3 regions of the Ectobacillus sp. OTK genome follow, and region 1 is predicted to be linked to each of the others. Evidence: a T-box and tRNA genes for the amino acid it is inferred to sense, from the RefSeq annotation. Region 1 holds a T-box; the other regions hold tRNA genes.

Evidence for each region. The T-box of region 1 lies ahead of thrS (threonine--tRNA ligase). A T-box ahead of a tRNA ligase gene usually reads a tRNA of that ligase, here a tRNA-Thr.
Region 2: it encodes a tRNA-Thr, which carries the amino acid that the T-box ahead of thrS (threonine--tRNA ligase) is inferred to sense. The anticodon was not compared.
Region 3: it encodes a tRNA-Thr, which carries the amino acid that the T-box ahead of thrS (threonine--tRNA ligase) is inferred to sense. The anticodon was not compared.

Annotation. Positions count from the first base shown of each region.
Region 1 covers NZ_AP048547.1:2,143,102-2,147,970, reverse strand. Annotated here, with positions in the region: gene AC6HZ4_RS10380 (sensor histidine kinase) at 1-944, shown strand, start outside; gene AC6HZ4_RS10375 (response regulator) at 1,017-1,592, shown strand; gene thrS (threonine--tRNA ligase) at 1,742-3,661, opposite strand; T-box leader at 3,712-3,937, opposite strand; T-box leader at 3,982-4,208, opposite strand; T-box leader at 4,252-4,477, opposite strand; gene AC6HZ4_RS10365 (tripartite tricarboxylate transporter substrate binding protein) at 4,589-4,869, opposite strand, start outside.
Region 2 covers NZ_AP048547.1:1,019,624-1,024,492, reverse strand. Annotated here, with positions in the region: gene AC6HZ4_RS05105 (CBS domain-containing protein) at 150-569, opposite strand; gene AC6HZ4_RS05100 (penicillin acylase family protein) at 623-3,001, opposite strand; tRNA gene AC6HZ4_RS05095 (tRNA-Glu) at 3,334-3,405, opposite strand; tRNA gene AC6HZ4_RS05090 (tRNA-Asn) at 3,409-3,483, opposite strand; tRNA gene AC6HZ4_RS05085 (tRNA-Ile) at 3,511-3,584, opposite strand; tRNA gene AC6HZ4_RS05080 (tRNA-Trp) at 3,589-3,662, opposite strand; tRNA gene AC6HZ4_RS05075 (tRNA-Thr) at 3,670-3,742, opposite strand; tRNA gene AC6HZ4_RS05070 (tRNA-Phe) at 3,778-3,853, opposite strand; tRNA gene AC6HZ4_RS05065 (tRNA-Asp) at 3,857-3,932, opposite strand; tRNA gene AC6HZ4_RS05060 (tRNA-Met) at 3,937-4,013, opposite strand; tRNA gene AC6HZ4_RS05055 (tRNA-Ser) at 4,037-4,124, opposite strand; tRNA gene AC6HZ4_RS05050 (tRNA-Ala) at 4,132-4,204, opposite strand; tRNA gene AC6HZ4_RS05045 (tRNA-Arg) at 4,211-4,284, opposite strand; tRNA gene AC6HZ4_RS05040 (tRNA-Leu) at 4,314-4,399, opposite strand; tRNA gene AC6HZ4_RS05035 (tRNA-Gly) at 4,405-4,476, opposite strand; tRNA gene AC6HZ4_RS05030 (tRNA-Leu) at 4,510-4,593, opposite strand; tRNA gene AC6HZ4_RS05025 (tRNA-Lys) at 4,599-4,671, opposite strand; tRNA gene AC6HZ4_RS05020 (tRNA-Gln) at 4,676-4,750, opposite strand.
Region 3 covers NZ_AP048547.1:603,433-608,301, forward strand. Annotated here, with positions in the region: rRNA gene AC6HZ4_RS03065 (23S ribosomal RNA) at 1-2,631, shown strand, start outside; rRNA gene rrf (5S ribosomal RNA) at 2,746-2,861, shown strand; tRNA gene AC6HZ4_RS03075 (tRNA-Asn) at 2,891-2,965, shown strand; tRNA gene AC6HZ4_RS03080 (tRNA-Ser) at 2,969-3,059, shown strand; tRNA gene AC6HZ4_RS03085 (tRNA-Glu) at 3,066-3,140, shown strand; tRNA gene AC6HZ4_RS03090 (tRNA-Val) at 3,147-3,222, shown strand; tRNA gene AC6HZ4_RS03095 (tRNA-Met) at 3,245-3,321, shown strand; tRNA gene AC6HZ4_RS03100 (tRNA-Asp) at 3,326-3,401, shown strand; tRNA gene AC6HZ4_RS03105 (tRNA-Phe) at 3,405-3,480, shown strand; tRNA gene AC6HZ4_RS03110 (tRNA-Thr) at 3,516-3,588, shown strand; tRNA gene AC6HZ4_RS03115 (tRNA-Tyr) at 3,595-3,679, shown strand; tRNA gene AC6HZ4_RS03120 (tRNA-Trp) at 3,685-3,758, shown strand; tRNA gene AC6HZ4_RS03125 (tRNA-His) at 3,770-3,845, shown strand; tRNA gene AC6HZ4_RS03130 (tRNA-Gln) at 3,963-4,037, shown strand; tRNA gene AC6HZ4_RS03135 (tRNA-Gly) at 4,043-4,117, shown strand; tRNA gene AC6HZ4_RS03140 (tRNA-Cys) at 4,126-4,200, shown strand; tRNA gene AC6HZ4_RS03145 (tRNA-Leu) at 4,202-4,282, shown strand; gene AC6HZ4_RS03150 (DsbA family protein) at 4,480-4,869, shown strand, end outside.

The DNA.
Region 1 (4,869 bases):
CCTTCGTCTACTTCTCAGATTATTATTGTTTGAATTATTTCTTGATTGGTAAAGACAGCTTGACAATCTCAAGCAATAACCTATGGCAGCTTAATTTTCTAATCACAACCTGGCTCATTCTATGCTTTATATATTTTGGTTTGAAATATGGATTTATGGGTATTAAACTGCGGATCGAGCAGCAAAAATTGGATTTTTCCATGCGATCACTCACGCAAGGAACCGCGATTCTTAATCATACACTGAAAAATGAAGTACAAAAGATCAATTACCTGAGCGAAAAAATTAGAGATTCCGTTACCAATGACCGCAAAGACGAAGTAATACAAGACGTCACCAGCATACTAAAGGTCACAGATCATATGCTGGACATGGTGACCCGAATGAAGGAAAAAGCCGATGAAATTGTATTGAAAGAACAGCCGCTGCAGCTTAGTAAACTAATGGAGGAACAACTTTCTTCGATCTCTGTGATGATGCAAGAAAAGAATATTTTACTTCAGAGGAATTATCAGCTTGATCCTGAGATTATTTGCGACCCTAGCCATATCCGTGAAACCTTCAGTAACATCTGTATGAATGCTATTGAATCGATGGAAGCCGGAAAGGGGATTCTGGACATCGCCCTGGCTGAATCGAAGCGAGATGTTGTGATCTGGATCAAAGACAATGGAGCGGGTATCTCCAAGGAAAATGTGGCTAGAGTGTTCGATCCTTTTTTCACTACAAAAAAGGGGCCCTTCCATTACGGATTGGGGCTCAGTTATTGCTACGGCGTCATGCAAAAGCATGAAGGCAGCCTGCGGATTGTGAAAAGCGAACCAGGAGAAGGCACCCTTATGGAGCTCCGCTTCCCTCGAAAGCGGGTTCTGCATTGGGAAATAGAAAACAAAGTAAGCCCCCTCCCTAAGGGGATGACAGAATTTCACCCTCCCACACATTGAGCGATTATCGTATACTAAATTCCAAATTGATTCCAATAAGGAAACCGTGCTATATAACTGGAGGGAGAACAGATGGAGAGCATCATTAGAGTCATGCTGGTCGAAGATGATGAATTTTGGCGGCAGCAGCTTTATTCAGATCTAAACAAAGAAGAAGATATCAGTGTGGTCAAGGTAGCCGCTACCAAGCAAGAGGCTTTGGAAGCTGTTCGGATGATGGAGCTCGATGTGATCTTAATGGATATCAATTTGACAGAAAATCAGTTAGATGGCCTAGAGGCTACTAAAGATATTTCATTGTACAAAGGATCGAAAATTAAAATCATCATGCTCACATCCCTTACGGATAAGGATGTGATTATAAAATCCTTCCAAAACGGGGCTATCAATTATATCACTAAGTCTAATCTTCAGGATATCGTAAAGGCTATACGAGAAGCCTATGCTAATAAACCTTCTATTCATTCAGATGCCGCCCCTATTATGCGGAACGAAATCCAGTTGATGCTCCTTACACCGACTGAACGGGAAATCTATGAACTGCGGGAAAAAGGATACAATAAAACACAAATGTCAGAGATGCTTCATAAATCGGTGAATACGATTAAAACCCAGCTGAGAAGCATCCGGAACAAGCTGTTTAAATAACAAACAGACTCTTTAGCCGACTTGTTAATGAGAGTATACATCTTCTTCCTTGTTAATTCTTGAAAATCAATAGTGAAATAAACAAAAGCCGATTTCCTTAGCGTAAGGAAAATCGGCTTTTGTTTGTGTCTTGCTCAACTGTCGCCCTGTTACTTACTACGTTCTTTTATTTGTTGTACAATCATATTTTTAAAGTCTTCAAATGGAGCACTTTCCGATTGTTGCTCTCCGTATTTTCTAACATTTACCGCATTTTCTTTCACTTCATTATCCCCTAGCACCAGCATGTATGGGATCTTTTGTATCTGTGCTTCTCTTATTTTGTACCCTAGCTTTTCATTACTTTTGTCAACTTTCACTCTTATTCCTAATTGCTTCAGTTTCGACTGAATCTTTAAGCAGTAGTCCAAGTGAACTTGTGAGACAGGGATAATTTGTACTTGTATCGGTGCAAGCCAAACAGGAAAAGCACCCGCAAAATGTTCGATTAAAATACCAAAAAAACGATCAATGGATCCAAAAATAGCACGATGAATCACAACAGGACGAACCTTTTCATTATTTTCATTGATATAAGTCAAATCAAATTTCTCCGGCATCTGAAAATCAAGTTGGATTGTTGCACATTGATGGCTCCGTTTTAATGCATCTTTAATATGAAAATCAATTTTTGGCCCATAAAATGCTCCATCACCTTCGTTCAAGTGGTATTTAATGCCTAAGTTTTCAAGTACATTCTTTAATGCTCCTTCAGAAAGTTCCCAAAGGTTGTCATCACCTAATGAATCCTCTGGACGAGTCGAAAGCTCCACAGAGTATTCGAAACCAAAAGTGCGATACACTTGATTAACTAGATCAAACACCTGTTTAATTTCACTTTCAATTTGATCCTCTCGCACAAAGATATGGGCATCGTCCTGACAAAATGTACGAACCCGAAGCATTCCATTTAAAGCACCGCTATATTCATGCCGATGAACTTGACCAAACTCTGCTAAACGAATAGGTAAATCTCGATAGGAGTAAAGATTATTTTTAAAAATCAGCATATGCCCCGGACAATTCATTGGCTTCATCGCAAATCTTGTATGATCGACTTCGGAAAAATACATGTTTTCATGGTAATGATCCCAGTGGCCCGACCGCTCCCATAATCTTTGGTTCATCATAAATGGAGTACGAACTTCATCATAACCGGCACTGCTTTGAAGTTCACGAGAAAAATTTTCCAACTCATTTCTAATAATTTGTCCTTTCGGTAAATAAAACGGCATTCCCGGTGCTTCCTCAGAAAACATAAACAACTCTAATTGTTTTCCTAACTTCCGGTGATCTCGTTTTGCAGCTTCCTCTAAGAAATTTAGATATTCATTTAAATCCTTTTTCCTTTTAAAGGCCACTCCATAAACTCGTTGAAGAACTTCGTTTTGACTATCGCCTCGCCAGTAAGCACCTGATACACGAGTTAATTTGAATGCTTTGATTAAACCTGTAGATGGAAGGTGAGGACCACGGCAAAGATCAATAAATTCTCCTTGTTGATAAAGAGTTATTCTTTCATTTTTGGGAATGGCCTTTAGTATTTCTACCTTGAATGGCTCACCTTTTTCTTCAAATAATTTTTCAGCTTCTTCATAAGAAACTTCAATTCGTTTGATTTCTAAATTCTCGTTTATGATATTTTCCATCTCTTTTTCAATAGCAAGCAGGTCATCGGAAGTCAAGCTGTGTCCTAGTTTCAAATCATAGTAAAATCCATCTTCAATGACTGGTCCTATACCCAATTTCACATTACTATAAAGCCTTTTCACGGCTTGTGCCAATACATGCGCTGATGAGTGCCTTAAAACCTGCAATCCTTCTTCTGAATCTAAAGTTAAAACAGAGAGCTTCGCATCCTTTCCTAACTCGTAGCTTAAATCTACCAGTTGTTCATCTACTTTCCCTGCAACTGCATTTTTTCCTAAGCTTGAGCTAATGGACTCTGCCACACTTTCTACTGTAATGCCTTTCGGAAACTCCTTTACTTTTCCATCTGGAAATTGAACTTGAACTAATTTTTCACTCATAACAATAAACACTCCTTTAAAATAATAAATAAAAACGCACTCATCCCTCAGCAAGGGACGAGTGCGTTATACCCGTGGTTCCACCCAATTTCCCATAAGTTAAAAAGATAACTTACGGCTTTGGTGCTGTAACGCAGCATGGACGATATCGGATACTAAAGTTCCCCGATATAGCTCAAAGGTGGTAAATTATTTTCCTAAGCTAGGAAGGTCGCAGCTTTTCCTTCCCTCTCTGAAAACCGTAAAAATAATTCGTGTCCTTTTCATCGCAATAATTTTATATTTATGATTGTAGAATAAAAAAACGCACTCATCCCTCAGCAAGGGACGAGTGCGTTATACCCGTGGTTCCACCCAATTTCCCGTAAGTTCCAAAAGATACCTTACGGCTTTGGTGCTGTAACGCAGCATGGACGGTATTGGATACTAAAGTTCCCCAATACAGCTCGAAGGTGGTAAATTATTTTCCTAAGTTAGGAAGATCGCAGCTTTTTCTTCCCTCTCTGAAAACCGTAAAAATAATTCGTGTCCTCTTCATCGCAATAATTTTATATGAATGATTGTAGAATAAAAAACGCACTCATCCCTCAGTAAGGGACGAGTGCGTTATACCCGTGGTTCCACCCATTTTCCCATAAGTTAAAAAGATAACTTACGGCTTTGGTGCTGTAACGTAGCATAGACGGTATTGGATACTAAAGTTCCCCAATACAGCTCAAAGGTGGTAAGCTACTTTCCTGCGTTAGGAAGATCTCAGCTTTTCTTCCCTCTCTGGAAACCGTAAAAAGTAACTCATGTCCTTATCAGTGCTTTTTTTAAATTCAAACAGTTGATTTAAATTATTTTACATTATATAGAAAATTACCATAAATAGCAACACCTTATTTTAAAACTTTTTTGTTAGGAGTACCATCTCCATTGCTAGAATCATTTCTGCACCTCTGAATCGTGCATTAGCTCCTCGTACATCTTACTTTTTTGATCAAGGAACAATTTTGTTTCCCTGCTATTTTTATAGAAGGAATTCCAACCCCTCTCTTCAAGAATGGTTTTCCATGTATGCGTTTTAACCATTTTCCTAATGGCTTCATCCCAATAAGCAATTTCTTCTTCCGTCATATTTGGAGGACCCATTACTCCTCTCCAGTGTTGAAATACTAAATCAATCCCTTGTTCTTTCCAGGTTGGAACTTCTGGCAGTTGTTTCA
Region 2 (4,869 bases), 1.1 Mb from region 1:
TTGTGTGAAAAGCAGATGGATCCAACCCTTTTTCTACAAAAAATGAACCGTTGCCATAACCCTTATTTTTACTAGGTTTATGATAACGGTTCATCGCATAGGGTGACCCAAAAAGGATATCTCTTCTACTCAAGCCACCTTATATTTTCTTACTCATGATGCTCTGAAATTTCACTCAACGCATAACCAGCTTGATCATCTGCATATTTTTCAATAGCTAAATCTCCAAGCGAAAGCATTCCCACTAACTGTCCGTTCTCTACAACTGGAAGACGACGAATTTGATGACGAGCCATTAATTCAGTCGCCTTTTCGACTGGATCTGATGGAGACACACTAATAATGTCTGTTGTCATTACTTCTGTAATCTTGTTAGAGCCAGGATTTTTATCCGCAATACCGCGAATTACAAGGTCACGGTCGGTAACAACCCCAACTAAGCGATTGTTTTCTACAATTGGGATAATCCCAACGTCCTCTTGCTTCATTTTTACAGCTGCCTCATACACATTATCCACTGGAGTGCAGTATGAAATATCTGTACTCATTAGGTCTCTTACTGTTGTCATTGCAATCCCTCCTTGCAACTACTATTATAACCAAATTCACTGCTTTCATTTATTTATTGAGCAGGAAGAAGACGGAGGATACTCCCAGATTTCTCAGTGAGCGATGTTGTATGATACGTCCCGATCACCCAATCCTTCATTTGATCATGGTACCACTCGCTCTGAGTATGGCCTGACTGCCCAGGAGCAACGATATGATGGCCTGTTGTTACATCATTTAGATCTATCACAAAATGTGAAGATGCTCCACGATCAGCAAAACCTTCAGCATTCGAGCCCGATGACTGCACCGTAACACTGCTTCCTCCAATCGGAATAGGCGTTTCCAGGTTAAACAAATAATTAAAAGGTCTTATGTGAGACAATGGATGCGTAAAGACAAGACGGTGAAAGCCACCCCATTGCCAGTCTCTGACACTTGGCCCTTGCGTCTTCTCAATGCTCTGTACCGCCCTTGTTAGGGATTTTTTTAGTACCTTATCCAGACCACCTTGTTCTTGTATCCACGGTCCAGGCTGGCCATTTTGCGCTTTTCGAAGCAGTTCATCAATAACTTGTTCCTTTTCTTCAAACAATCTCTGCATATCCTCTGAAATATCCTTTTCAAATAAGACATTTCCAATCTCCTGCATCCATGTATGAAACAGGAGCGGTGCCCCTAAGCTTCGATCATCCGTAAAGTCCCACTTCTTTAAGAGAGAAATCGCTTCCTTCTCTTGCTTCGTTAGCTCCTCCTCTTTTATATGCTGCAGAAAAAGAGGAACAAATTCGCGTGCCTTGAGATTCATTTGATCCATCTGCAGCTTTTCCATATCCTCAACTGTAAACGTGTTTTTTTGCTGTAGTACCTCTTGAATACGAGAAGCTTGATATGTCTGTGTCCATGTATTACTTATATGATACGGATAAGAACGATCTTTTATCTGATTGCTGGTAGTTGTAATAAATCCTTCTTGCGGATTTACAACTGTTGGAAGCTCTTCCCAAGGAATATAACCAGTCCATTCATATTCATCATTCCATCCAGGTACTGGAAGAAGACTGTCCCCTTTTTTCCGAATCGGGATTTTTCCATTTGCCCGATATGCAATTGTTCCATCCTTTGCAGCAAACACAAAATTTTGTGCCGGTGCATGAAAATATGTAAGTGCCTCCTTAAATGAGTTCCAATCCCTTGCCCTATTCATACGAATAATCGCTTCAAGCTCTGCAGACGGCTCAGATGCTGTCCATTTGAGAGCCAGTGCAATTTCTTCTTTATTCTCAAGCCCAGAAATAATCGGTCCATGTCTTGTAATGACAGTCTTAGCATCCACTGCCGGTTTGTCCTTCACACGAATAGCATCTGTAATGACCTGAGCCTTCTCCCATGTATCGTTATGTAAAAATTCATACGGATTATTTGGATTTCGCTTTTCTATATATAAATCCTGCACATCAGAACCGACATTGGTAATCCCCCATGCAACAAATTCATTATGACCGACAACAATACCTGGTATACCTGCCAATACCTCTCCGCTTACATTTACCTCAGGAGACTGCAAATGCGTTTCATACCAAGTAGACGGTGTAGTAAGAGGCACAGACAAATTATTGGCTAAAATAGGCTTTCCAGACTTTGTCTTACTTCCGCTTACAACCCAATTGCTGCTGCCATTTAGTTCATGCGGAACTACTTCCTCTGTAAAAAGCTTTGATAGATCTAAATGTGTTTGCTTTACTGCAGCTATAATCTCAGCTGCGTCCTTCGGATAAGCCGGGAACAAATCAAGCGCCTTTTCCTCTGACACCGTATTTAATAAATATTGACGAAATGCTTGCCCCTTCCACTGTCCCCCTAAATCAAAAGCCATATACTTTCCAATTGTTAAAGAGTCTACTGGTGTCCATGGCTTTGGCTCATAACCAAGAAATGTAAATTCAATCGGCCACTTATTTGCTTTTCGTGCCTCATTTATGTATAAATTCACACCTTCCGCATACCACTTTAACACCTGTTTAGCTTCATTCGAATATACATTATAGGACGCTTCGGCTGCTCTTCGTAAACCAAGCGTCAGAAAAAATCGATCTTGTTCTATTGTTTGTTCACCGATTACTTCACTCAACTCGCCAGATGCCTGCCGACGACTTAAATCCATTTGAAATAATCTATCCTGTGCTGTTACGTACCCTTGAGACACATATAAATCATGCAGATTTTTTGCTTCAATATGCGGTACTCCATTTTGGTCTCTCGTGACCGTTACCAAGTCCTGCAATCCTCTTAAGGAAATTTCCCCCTTAATAACGGGCAAACTTCTTTTTACATATAATGTCCCACCTGTATAGGCAACTGTAAGGAGTAGTAAAATAGAAACGGTAAATATAACAAGAAATCGAACCCATCTTCTTTGTTTTGACTGCTGCTGAGTGACTGTATCCTGCATCATGCCCACACTCCTTTATGAGATTGGAAAAGCTCTATTTAGTAATAGGATTGAAATAAATTATCCATTTGCCTCACTTATAATTCACTGTTTTAAATTTCCTAAGTTCTCCCTCTTCATCTTCTTAAACCTCCGATTTAGCGGTCCACGTCTTTGTCCATATTAGTTCCATTATATGTCTCCCTTTAGAGAAAATCTTATATAATATTCTTTTTTTTACTCTATTTCCCTTTTTCTATATAAAAAGAATCGATAAAATATCAGTTCCTTAAATTATTTATTCTTTATATGAACAAAAAAAGAGCCAGCAAATATTGCTGACTCTTTTTTAATGACCCGTACGGGATTCGAACCCGTGTTACCGCCGTGAAAGGGCGGTGTCTTAACCACTTGACCAACGGGCCATATGGCTCCGCAAGTAGGATTCGAACCTACGACCTATCGGTTAACAGCCGATTGCTCTACCGCTGAGCTATTGCGGAATAATTCAATTTAAATAATTGAAACAATGGGCCTAAATGGACTCGAACCATCGACCTCACGCTTATCAGGCGTGCGCTCTAACCAGCTGAGCTATAGGCCCTCTTTGGCAGGGGCAGTAGGAATCGAACCCACACTGGAGGTTTTGGAGACCTCAGTTCTACCTTTAAACTATACCCCTAAAGGTATGCCGGCTAGAGGACTTGAACCCCCAACCTACTGATTACAAGTCAGTTGCTCTGCCAATTGAGCTAAGCCGGCGTAATATATTTTTTATAACCAGAAAGTTTAACAAATGGTGGCTCGGGACGGAATCGAACCGCCGACACGAGGATTTTCAGTCCTCTGCTCTACCGACTGAGCTACCGAGCCAAATGGCGGTCCCGACGGGGATCGAACCCGCGATCTCCTGCGTGACAGGCAGGCATGTTAACCACTACACCACGGAACCATTTTGGTTGCGGGGACAGGATTTGAACCTGCGACCTTCGGGTTATGAGCCCGACGAGCTACCAGACTGCTCCACCCCGCGACGATAATATACTAAATATAAAATGGAGGAGGGTGTGGGATTTGAACCCACGGACGTGTTACCGTCTCCGGTTTTCAAGACCGGTGTATTAAGCCGCTCTACCAACCCTCCATAAAAGTGGAGCCTAGCGGGATCGAACCGCTGACCTCCTGCGTGCAAAGCAGGCGCTCTCCCAGCTGAGCTAAGGCCCCATAAAGCGCGCCCGAAAGGACTCGAACCCATAACCTTCTGATCCGTAGTCAGACGCTCTATCCAATTGAGCTACGGGCGCATATGTTGAACATATTTTGTATGAAGCAGTGCCGAGGGCCGGGCTCGAACCGGCACGGTAGTCACCTACCGCAGGATTTTAAGTCCTGTGCGTCTGCCAATTCCGCCACCCCGGCATGAAAGCGGAAGACGGGATTCGAACCCGCGACCCCAACCTTGGCAAGGTTGTATTCTACCACTGAACTACTTCCGCATGACAAACACTGCAATCCTATACAATTGTAAATGGTGCGGGTGAAGGGACTCGAACCCCCACGCCAAAGGCGCCAGATCCTAAGTCTGGTGCGTCTGCCAATTCCGCCACACCCGCAAATGTGAGCCATGAAGGACTCGAACCTTCGACCCTCTGATTAAAAGTCAGATGCTCTACCGACTGAGCTAATGGCTCATAATGGCTGGGCTAGCTGGATTCGAACCAACGAATGACGGAGTCAAAGTCCGTTGCCTTACCGCTTGGCTATAGCCCATTGATTTAACTTCATGTTATACATCTTTGAATTCACTACGTGAATCCTCACCGCAAGATTGTTTTCTTTTACTTCAAGCCTTACCTCTTCGAATTACTTCGTAGAAGTAAAGGTAAACA
Region 3 (4,869 bases), 1.5 Mb from region 1:
GGTTGTAGGACGCTCTATATGGAGTTACAAAGGAACGGGGTAGATGAAACGGTCTGGAAAGGCCTGTCATAGAAGGTAACAACCCTGTAGTCGAAACTTCGTTCCCTCTTGAGCGGATCCTGAGTACGGCGGAACACGTGAAATTCCGTCGGAATCCGGGAGGACCATCTCCCAAGGCTAAATACTCCCTAGTGACCGATAGTGAACCAGTACCGTGAGGGAAAGGTGAAAAGCACCCCGGAAGGGGAGTGAAAGAGATCCTGAAACCGTGTGCCTACAAGTAGTCAGAGCCCGTTCATGGGTGATGGCGTGCCTTTTGTAGAATGAACCGGCGAGTTACGATCCCGTGCAAGGTTAAGCTGAAAAAGCGGAGCCGCAGCGAAAGCGAGTCTGAATAGGGCGCCGTAGTACGTGGTCGTAGACCCGAAACCGGGTGATCTACCCATGTCCAGGGTGAAGGTAGGGTAACACCTACTGGAGGCCCGAACCCACGCACGTTGAAAAGTGCGGGGATGAGGTGTGGGTAGCGGAGAAATTCCAATCGAACCCGGAGATAGCTGGTTCTCCCCGAAATAGCTTTAGGGCTAGCCTCAAGCGCTAGAGTCTTGGAGGTAGAGCACTGATTGGACTAGGGGCCCCCATCGGGTTACCGAATTCAGTCAAACTCCGAATGCCAATGACTTATCCTTGGGAGTCAGACTGCGAGTGATAAGATCCGTAGTCAAAAGGGAAACAGCCCAGACCGCCAGCTAAGGTCCCAAAATGTATGTTAAGTGGAAAAGGATGTGGAGTTGCTTAGACAACTAGGATGTTGGCTTAGAAGCAGCCACCATTTAAAGAGTGCGTAATAGCTCACTAGTCGAGTGACTCTGCGCCGAAAATGTACCGGGGCTAAACATACTACCGAAGCTGCGGATTGATACCTTTTGGTATCAGTGGTAGGGGAGCGTTCTAAGGGCGGTGAAGCCAGATCGGAAGGACTGGTGGAGCGCTTAGAAGTGAGAATGCCGGTATGAGTAGCGAAAGATAGGTGAGAATCCTATCCACCGAATGCCTAAGGTTTCCTGAGGAAGGCTCGTCCGCTCAGGGTTAGTCGGGACCTAAGCCGAGGCCGAAAGGCGTAGGCGATGGACAACAGGTTGATATTCCTGTACCACCTCTTTACCGTTTGAGCGATGGAGGGACGCAGAAAGATAGGGGATGCATGCCGCTGGTTGTGCATGTCTAAGCAGTTAGGCTGGTAAGCAGGCAAATCCGCTTACCGTAAAGGCTGAGCTGTGATGGGGAAGCCCTTTATGGGCGAACTCCCTGATTCTACGCTGCCAAGAAAAGCTTCTAGCGATGGTAAATGGTGCCCGTACCGCAAACCGACACAGGTAGGCGAGGAGAGAATCCTAAGGTGAGCGAGAGAACTCTGGTTAAGGAACTCGGCAAAATGACCCCGTAACTTCGGGAGAAGGGGTGCTCTTCGTAAGGAGAGCCGCAGTGAATAGGCCCAAGCGACTGTTTAGCAAAAACACAGGTCTCTGCGAAGCCGCAAGGCGAAGTATAGGGGCTGACACCTGCCCGGTGCTGGAAGGTTAAGAGGAGAGGTTAGCTCCAGGCGAAGCTTTGAATCGAAGCCCCAGTAAACGGCGGCCGTAACTATAACGGTCCTAAGGTAGCGAAATTCCTTGTCGGGTAAGTTCCGACCCGCACGAAAGGTGTAACGACTTGGGCACTGTCTCAACCAGAGACTCGGTGAAATTATAGTACCTGTGAAGATGCAGGTTACCCGCGACAGGACGGAAAGACCCCGTGGAGCTTTACTGTAGCCTGATATTGAATTTTGGTACAGCTTGTACAGAATAGGCGGGAGCCTGGGAAGCCGGAGCGCCAGCTTCGGTGGAGGCGCCTGTGGGATACCGCTCTGGCTGTATTGAAGTTCTAACCCGCGCCCCTTATCGGGGCGGGAGACAGTGTCAGGTGGGCAGTTTGACTGGGGCGGTCGCCTCCTAAAGTGTAACGGAGGCGCCCAAAGGTTCCCTCAGAATGGTTGGAAATCATTCGAAGAGTGTAAAGGCATAAGGGAGCTTGACTGCGAGACCTACAAGTCGAGCAGGGACGAAAGTCGGGCTTAGTGATCCGGTGGTTCCGCATGGAAGGGCCATCGCTCAACGGATAAAAGCTACCCCGGGGATAACAGGCTTATCTCCCCCAAGAGTCCACATCGACGGGGAGGTTTGGCACCTCGATGTCGGCTCATCGCATCCTGGGGCTGTAGTCGGTCCCAAGGGTTGGGCTGTTCGCCCATTAAAGCGGTACGCGAGCTGGGTTCAGAACGTCGTGAGACAGTTCGGTCCCTATCCGTCGCGGGCGCAGGAAATTTGAGAGGAGCTGTCCTTAGTACGAGAGGACCGGGATGGACGCACCGCTGGTGTACCAGTTGTTCTGCCAAGGGCATCGCTGGGTAGCTATGTGCGGACGGGATAAGTGCTGAAAGCATCTAAGCATGAAGCCCCCCTCAAGATGAGATTTCCCATAGCGTCAAGCTAGTAAGATCCCTGAAAGATGATCAGGTTGATAGGTCTGAGGTGTAAGCGTGGCGACACGTGCAGCTGACAGATACTAATCGATCGAGGGCTTAATCATAATTACACAACGCAGTATGTTATCTAGTTTTGAAGGAATATCAAAATTCCTGTTGACTTTATAAAAGAGCGTGATATAATGATCATTGTCTCTAATATGAGTCAAGCAAATAGGTCTAGTGATGATGGCGAAGAGGTCACACCCGTTCCCATACCGAACACGGAAGTTAAGCTCTTCAGCGCCGATGGTAGTTGGGGGTTTCCCCCTGTGAGAGTAGGACGTCGCTAGGCTGGCCTAATAGGCTTAAAACAATTTATATTCCGCAATAGCTCAGCGGTAGAGCAATCGGCTGTTAACCGATAGGTCGTAGGTTCGAATCCTACTTGCGGAGCCAAATGGAGAGCTGTCCGAGAGGCCGAAGGAGCACGATTGGAAATCGTGTATACGTCACAAGCGTATCGAGGGTTCGAATCCCTCGCTCTCCGCCATTACATGGCCCGTTGGTCAAGCGGTTAAGACACCGCCCTTTCACGGCGGTAACACGGGTTCGAATCCCGTACGGGTCACCAACATGTGGAGGATTAGCTCAGCTGGGAGAGCATCTGCCTTACAAGCAGAGGGTCGGCGGTTCGAGCCCGTCATCCTCCACCATATAAATTGAATTTCTTATCATCGCGGGGTGGAGCAGTCTGGTAGCTCGTCGGGCTCATAACCCGAAGGTCGCAGGTTCAAATCCTGTCCCCGCAACCAAAGTGGTTCCGTGGTGTAGTGGTTAACATGCCTGCCTGTCACGCAGGAGATCGCGGGTTCGATCCCCGTCGGGACCGCCATTTGGCTCGGTAGCTCAGTCGGTAGAGCAGAGGACTGAAAATCCTCGTGTCGGCGGTTCGATTCCGTCCCGAGCCACCATTTGTTAAACTTTCTGGTTATAAAAAATATATTACGCCGGCTTAGCTCAATTGGTAGAGCAACTGACTTGTAATCAGTAGGTTGGGGGTTCAAGTCCTCTAGCCGGCATCATGTGGAGGGGTAGCGAAGTGGCTAAACGCGGCGGACTGTAAATCCGCTCCCTCAGGGTTCGGCGGTTCGAATCCGTCCCCCTCCACCATCTATAGGGGTATAGTTTAAAGGTAGAACAGAGGTCTCCAAAACCTCCGGTGTGGGTTCGATTCCTACTACCCCTGCCATTCTTGTAATGGCGGCTGTGGCGAAGTGGTTAACGCATTGGATTGTGGCTCCAACACTCGTGGGTTCGATTCCCATCAGTCGCCCCATTTAAACCTAAATCTTTACAGTGATTAGTGAATGGGTTATAATGGAGAATAATGAGGAATGTATTAATCAGAATTCACATATTGGATTCGAAGGTGTATAACATAAAGTTTTATCAGTGGGCTATAGCCAAGCGGTAAGGCAACGGACTTTGACTCCGTCATTCGTTGGTTCGAATCCAGCTAGCCCAGCCATATATGCGGAAGTAGTTCAGTGGTAGAATACAACCTTGCCAAGGTTGGGGTCGCGGGTTCGAATCCCGTCTTCCGCTCCAAAATATTCGGCGGCATAGCCAAGTGGTAAGGCCAAGGTCTGCAAAACCTTTATCCACCGGTTCGAATCCGGTTGCCGCCTCCATGCCGGTGTGGCGGAATTGGCAGACGCGCACGACTCAAAATCGTGTTCCTCTGGAGTGTCGGTTCGACCCCGACCACCGGTATAAAAAACCTTTACTATCAAAGTAAAGGTTTTTTTTTATGTAAATATAAAGAATGTGACAGCTTTTTGAACGAACGATCTTTCCGTTGGACGAGTGCTATATACGTTGGTATGATGTGTAATAGAAGATGCTTTCTGAGTATTACATGATGGAGTGGCAATACTAGAAGTAAATACAACAGCAACGGAGAATAAAGAATGAAGTCTAAACAGTTTTCTACATTATTTATGATTTTTTCGCTGGCATTTTTAATTTTGGTTGGGGTAATTGTTTATACAATTATAGGAAAGAAAACAGAAGATAAACAGGATCCATTCGCATATAAGGAGCAACAAACATTAGGGGATCAAGATGCCCCTGTCCATATTGTCGAGTTTGCAGATTTTAAATGTCCAGGCTGCAAAAAATGGGATGAGCATGTTCTTCCTCAAATCCAAAAGGAATATATTGATACGGGAAAAGCCCAGTTTCACTTTATTAACTTCCCATTCATTGGAGACGATTCTGATTTAGGCGCTGCTGCAGGCGAAGCAATTTACAAACAAAACCAAGATGCTTTTTGGAAGTTTTATGCTGAGCTGTATGCT